Regions from separate parts of the Peribacillus sp. P4_B1 genome, predicted to be linked through region 2. Evidence: riboswitches for the same ligand, from Rfam matches in the RefSeq annotation. Region 2 holds a riboswitch; each other region holds the start of a gene.
What was found. Region 2 has a riboswitch for S-adenosylmethionine ahead of mtnK (S-methyl-5-thioribose kinase). Riboswitches for the same ligand answer to the same signal wherever they lie in the genome.
Positions count from the first base shown of each region.

Region 1: another riboswitch for S-adenosylmethionine. It lies ahead of AC1DVK_RS24410 (ABC transporter permease); the one in region 2 lies ahead of mtnK (S-methyl-5-thioribose kinase).
Region 3: another riboswitch for S-adenosylmethionine. It lies ahead of AC1DVK_RS12900 (5-methyltetrahydropteroyltriglutamate--homocysteine S-methyltransferase); the one in region 2 lies ahead of mtnK (S-methyl-5-thioribose kinase).

Region 1 covers NZ_JBFUHM010000072.1:6,184-8,389, reverse strand. The annotation lists gene AC1DVK_RS24420 (BlaR1 family beta-lactam sensor/signal transducer) at 1-19, shown strand, start outside; gene blaI (penicillinase repressor BlaI) at 1-380, shown strand, start outside; SAM riboswitch class I at 761-871, shown strand; partial or broken gene AC1DVK_RS24410 (ABC transporter permease) at 964-1,093, shown strand; gene AC1DVK_RS24405 (MetQ/NlpA family ABC transporter substrate-binding protein) at 1,171-2,010, shown strand.
Region 2 covers NZ_JBFUHM010000022.1:20,950-23,155, forward strand. The annotation lists gene mtnA (S-methyl-5-thioribose-1-phosphate isomerase) at 1-113, opposite strand, end outside; gene mtnK (S-methyl-5-thioribose kinase) at 128-1,330, opposite strand; SAM riboswitch class I at 1,408-1,562, opposite strand; gene AC1DVK_RS14260 (carbon-nitrogen family hydrolase) at 1,634-2,206, opposite strand, start outside.
Region 3 covers NZ_JBFUHM010000019.1:13,665-15,870, reverse strand. The annotation lists gene AC1DVK_RS12900 (5-methyltetrahydropteroyltriglutamate--homocysteine S-methyltransferase) at 211-1,314, opposite strand; SAM riboswitch class I at 1,562-1,663, opposite strand; gene AC1DVK_RS12895 (hypothetical protein) at 1,839-2,206, shown strand, end outside.

The DNA.
Region 1 (2,206 bases), on a different contig from region 2:
TGGAGAAAAACATTCCTAGCATATCAGAGTCAGAATGGGAAATCATGAACGTGCTTTGGGATAAAGCCCCTCAAACAGCAAATGACATCATAGTTTCCTTACAGGAGAGTACCGATTGGAAGCCGAAAACCATACGTACCCTTCTCGATCGATTGGTTCAAAAAGATGTAGTAGGTGTCAATAAAGATCAAAGAGTTTACACCTTTTACCCGCTCTATACACAGGAGGAGTGCCAGCGTGCCGAGACCGAATCCTTTATCAAACGTATCTATGGAGGGGCCATGAAATCCATGCTGGTCCAATTCATTCACGAAGATGCCCTATCTGATGATGATATCAATGAACTGCGCTTTATTTTAAATAAGAAACCTAAAAAGTAATAATATTAAAAAAAGCGATTTGGGATTTTTCCAAATCGCTTTTTTCGGTCAAAATCGAAATAACGGCGGACATATTTCCCATGTAATGATCTGTGTGGTTTGATACGAAAAAAATCAGAACTTTCGTCTTAATAATAGTTATGCATGAATTTAATTCAATAGATGTTTTTTATCACGCTTCTTGATAGTGAAGGCTTCTGCAGGGCCTGGAACAAGCAATCGCAAAGGCTACAGGAATAAAACATTTAACGCAATCATCCGCAAATTCAAATTAATTGAACAATTTTTTGATTGACACTGCCATACGGTCATGATAAGATCACTCTCATACTATATTTACTGAATTTAAAATATTTCGTTTAATTGAATATAATGTTTGACTCTTATCAAGAGAGGTGGAGGGACTGTGCCCTGTGAAGCCCGGCAACCGTCAGTTATTTAACTGATATGGTGCCAATTCCTGCAAAGCAATGTGCTTTGGAAGATGAGAGAAAGGATTGTTTAACCAACCTTTCTACTCATGTGTAGAAAGGTTTTTTTGAGGAGAAAAAACTTTCCTTTCCCCTACAGACTAACATACTAAGAGCTGCTGCCAGCATTAATTTCAGGTATTACAGTTACAGCAATCCTTCTAGTTGGTTGCTGGGGTTGGTGCAGGTGGTTTAGGTAATTTGTTATATCTTGAAGGGTTTCAGCTCAATAATAATGATGTTTAGTCATTGTTTTTTATTCAATTTATAGGTGATATATGTACAACAAAAATAGATAAACGATAAGGGAGAAATGAATTATGAAAAAGTGGATATCAACTTTAGCAGTTTCCTCAGCATTAGTATTAAGTTTAGCAGCTTGCGGTACGACTAACAGCGGATCAGATTCTTCAGACAAAGAAAAGAAAATCCTTGTGGGTGCATCAAACATTCCACATGCTGAAATTTTAGAAGAGGCAAAGCCATTATTAAAGGAAAAGGGAATTGATTTAGAAATTAAAACATTCCAAGATTATATTATTCCGAACACAGCGTTAGCTGATAAAGAGATTGATGCAAATTATTTCCAACACGTTCCATATCTTAAATCAGTGTTAAAAGAGAATCCAGACTATGACTTTGTAAATGCGGGTGCTATTCATATTGAGCCAATCGGCATTTACTCTAAAAAGTATGATAGCTTAAAAGATCTTCCAAAAAACGGTACAGTCATTATGCGTAATGCTGTAGCTGAACAAGGACGTATTCTATCTATTTTTGAAAAAGAAGGCGTTATTAAGCTAAAAGAAGGCATCAATAAAACAGAAGCTACGATTAATGATATTGTAGAAAATCCTAAAAACTTAACTTTTAATGCAGATATAGAAGGTGGCCTATTACCTCAAATTTATAATAACAACGAAGGTGATGCGGTTGTTATTAATGCGAACTATGCGTTAGATGCAGGGCTAGATCCGCTTAAAGACCCAATCGCTGTTGAATCGGGTGAAGATAATCCATATGCAAACATTATCACTGTACGTAAGGGCGATGAAAATAAAGAGACAGTAAAAGCGTTAGTAGAAGTACTTCGCTCTAAAGAAATACAAGACTTCATTACTAAAAAATATAAAGGTGCAGTCATACCAGTATCTAAATAAAACACCCTTTCATGAACTATACCCCGAATAATGGACACTTCGAAAAAGGTCCATTACTCGGGGTTCTTCTATGTCTATATACTAGAAAAGCAAAAAATCAGTTTACAAAAAGCAGCTTAATAGACGCTACAAAAAAACTTAAAGCGTAAATTTCTTAAACATAAATACTTAACTAAACTCAAAGTCTTAAGGAGGA
Region 2 (2,206 bases):
ACTGAATGAAGTTCAATGAATTCAGTTAAGGAAGGCAGGGCCTGTTGATTTAATAATGTAATATGGGTATCATCCCATTGGACTGAATATGGTAAGGGTGCTAGTGTCGTCATGTACAGGTCTCCTTTTAAAGGGTTGAATAAAATGGAAGTGTATGGTTTTTCAACGCATCAATGACAGCTGGAACATCCAATTCTTCCCGTTTTTTAATTAAAAAAGCACCAATCTTCAATGTTGTCGTTTTTGCAGCGATCCTAGATTCTTTATCTTCAATGACATTTAGATCGGCAACATGGGAAAGGCCAATGGTTCGCCGAATCAGTTCGCATCCGGCAAAACCGAATGCATCCCTTTTGAATTTAGCCAGTAAATAAGGTAGATAACCCTTCACATTGCGGAATGGGCTTATATTTTGGGTGTTCCATAGTTCAGTATATGCTTCTTCAAAGGCATTCCAAAATTGATGGAGGTGTGTGAAAATCTCTTCCTTTCCAGGGCCATTACGTGTGACTGCCTGAAAAAGAAGGTTGGCTGTGTATTGACCTAGGTCAAAACCAACTGGGCCATAAAAAGCGAATTCTGCATCAATAACCTTTGTTTCAGTTTCACTTGCAAATATACTTCCTGTATGTAAATCTCCATGAAGCAAGGATTCCTGCTCGGTTTCAAAGCTTTGTTTCAGCTTGGCGACTTCAAGTATCACATCTTGATCATTCCAAATACTTTTGGCGGCATCAGTCAATTCCACCTCGAAATCTCCGGGGAGCTCCTCGAAAAAAGGATCCGTGAAAATGTAGACTTCAGTGATTCTGCAAAGCTCCGGATTCGTGAAGTGTCGGGCCACTTCTTTTTTCGCAGAGGGTTCTAAATGATAATCGGATGTATAAAATGCCGTCTTCGCTACATACTCACCGATATGCTGTGAAAGCAATGGATATGGATCACCATCGATTAATCCTGTTCTAACGATTTTCAAGTGCGATAAATCTTCCATGACTGTGATCGCAAGCTGTTCATCCGAATAATAGACTTGCGGTACGAATTCGGGGCAATAGCTTTTGAAATGAATAAGTGCATTCGCTTCAATGGCAGCCCTTTTCAATGTCAGCGGCCAGCTTTCGCCAATTACCTTGGCATATGGGACAGCCTGTTTGATTATTATTCCTTTATTTGTATCAGTTTCTGTAATATGAAAAACATAATTTAAGTTACCATCTCCGATTTCTTTACAGTTTAAACTGGCATCCGCATTGATCAACCCAAGTTTTTTTGCAAAGGTTACAGCTGTTTCGTTTGTCAATCTTTTAAAATTCGAATGGTTTTGAGTCATTTTTTTCCCTCCAGGTTCAAAATAAGAATAAAAAAGCCTCTTTCATATAGAAAGAGGCAGAAGTTTTGGCTTCGGACCTCTCATCTCCCAGAAAAATGAATTCTGGTGGAATTAGCACCGTGCTCTGTGGATTTTATAATCCGGCGGTGGATCCGCCCCATTTCACAATGGTATTACAGTCGGTTGCTGGGCTTCATAGGGCCTTTATCCCTCAGCCTGCTCTTGATAAGAGTATATGTATTCTGAAATTTTAATCTTCGGGAAAATAATATCAACTTTTTAAATAGTTTGTCAATGGGGAAATTAATAAAAGTCCGGCCGGCGATCTTCGAATACAGGTATTTTGTTACGTGCTTCCGTAACTTTAGTGAAGTCCAAGGTGCCTGTCAATAGTTCGTTTTCTTCTCCCGCTTCACTTACGATAACTCCCCATGGATCAATAATCAAGGAATGACCAGCAAATATATTATTGATATCCGAACCTGAACGATTAACGGCTACAACATAGGCTTGGTTCTCGATGGCACGACTAATCAATAAGGCTCTCCAGTGATCGAGTCTGGGCTTAGGCCATTCTGCGGTTACGAATAGAACTTCGGCACCTTGAACAGCATGGGCTCGCTGCCATTCCGGGAAGCGGATGTCATAACAAATGAATCCAGCACATATTTTTTCATCAAGAGTGAATAAACCTTCTTTTTCACCTGGCTGCAGGTAGCGATGTTCATCCATCAATTGAAATAAGTGAAGCTTATCATACTCTTTAATGAGTTTTCCATCCTTATTGATGATGATCATGGTGTTATAGATACCCTTGCTCGTTTTTTTGGCAATGGAACCGCCTACGATGTGAATCTCGTGTTTCCTTGCCTGTGT
Region 3 (2,206 bases), on a different contig from region 2:
CATTTCATTATATCGAGAATTATCGATATGTCAAATGGTTTTATCATTCATCGTTAGTTTCATAAATAGCAAAACTTGATACCGTTATCTAAAGAGTCATTAAAGGAATGGAAATGTATTATTGCAAGAACCTAATCGGCTCCCATATCAGTGCGGGCCGATTAGGTTGTTCAAATCCTGTAAATCAGAATTAAAGTCTCCGCTAAAAAATCATTTCCATACTTCTTTTGCTACATCAACGACGAATTTCAGCTTTTCCCATTGCTGTTCTTCGGTCAGCTTGTTACCGTGATGGGTGGAGGCGAAGCCGCATTGCGGACTTAAGCATAATTGTTCGAGAGGAACGAAGTGCGAGGCTTCTTCAATGCGTGCCTTAACAGCTTCCTTGTCTTCGATTTCTCCATTTTTTGAAGTGACGACACCCAGTACGACCCGTGCACCGCCGTTTGGAATGTATTCCAATGGCTTGAAATCTCCTGAGCGTTGATCATCATATTCCAAGAAAAATCCATCCACTGATTCTTTTGCCAATAAAGTTGGGGCGATACGGGCATAGCTTCCTTCAAACGCCCAAGTCGACTGGTAGTTCCCACGACATAGGTGTGTAGTGACGACAAGGTCTTCTGGTTTGCCTTCCAATGCGCCATTAATTACGCGAAGTGCAAGATCGATTAACTGTTCCCTCGTATATTTTCCATCTTTGAACTGGAAATCTGGAGCTGAAAGTCTGGCAATATATACATCATCCAATTGAAGATAACGTACACCTGCTTCATAAAAATCCTTCAAAGCATGCTGATACGCTTTGATGATATCATTAGCATAGTCTTCAATATCAGGGTAGATGTCTTCATTATGAATGCCTGCAGCAAATAATTGATTCGGACTGGGAATGGTTTGCTTGGCAACGGCGCGTCCGTTCACGATTTTGTTCAATTCAATGAAATCGCGAATGAAGGGATGTTCAGGATTGAATGAAACCTTCCCGGTATTGCGAACGTTATATCTCTCTGTTTCCACACCATCGAATGTGAGACCTTTTTCAGTCACATATCCCTCGATGCCATTTAAATGTTCGAGGAAGTCAAAGTGCCACCATGTTCGTCTGAACTCACCATCCGTCACGGCCTCCAATCCAACTTCAATTTGTTTTTCGACAATCCGATTGATTTCTTCGGTTTCAACTTCACGAAGCCGCTCTGCTGAAATGGTACCTTCCTTAAATTGCTTTCTGGCAATATGTAAACGTTCTGGTCTTAATAAACTTCCGACGTGATCGGCCCTGAATGGTGCCTTCGTTAATGTGATTGACATGTTGCATTCCTTCTTTCCTTTTAAAAATAGGCTGTTTTCACGTACTTTGTTGCTATTTACCAGGTAGTGAGTTGTGGTTGATTTCCCCTCCAGATGCTCGCCTGTCCCGCTGCTCCCGCAGGAGTCTCGCACTTCCGCTCCAATCAACCTTTCGTTTTAAAAACAACAATCTTTACGAAAAGAGCCTAAAAATAAAACACCTCTTCTTAAAAATAAGAAGAGGTGTTGGCAGCAAAGCTATATACTCTTCTTATCTTCAAGTTTCTACACTTCTGGAATTAGCACAGTACATGATCAGTCTGTTGCTGAGGCATCAAAGGGCCAGTCCCTCCACCTCTCTGGATAAGAGTTGTCTATTAAATTAATTAAGACTATACAGGTAGTTTTTATAAAGGTCAAGTAATGAAGGTGGAAGATTTCGAATATACCGATTATTAATATGGGTTGAAATGTTAACTACATCAGGGAACCCGGCATATGCTATAACCGACGTTTCATATGAGCGGCAGGAGGGGAATGCAAGGATGAGTACATTCAGTCCATTCAAAAATGGCTTACCGATAACGGTAACTGAAGCCATGATAGAGAAAATCTTAAGAATGAAATCATATGGTCAGGATATTAAAGTCGAGATTACGCCAAAGCATATAGTGCTTTCCGGAACGACGGAAGTGAAAAAAATGATGTTAAAGAAAAACGTAGCTTTCCGGATTACATTAAAACCGGTTCACGTGGAAAAAAGAACGATTTCATTTGAATTAGTGGAAATGGAACCAATTGACAGGAACTTCATTAACCGAAGGATATTTAACAAACCGCCATTTTTTGAATTCGAAAATAGAACGGTCAAAATGAATGTTAATGCTTGGAACATCGTGAGAAAAATCCCCGT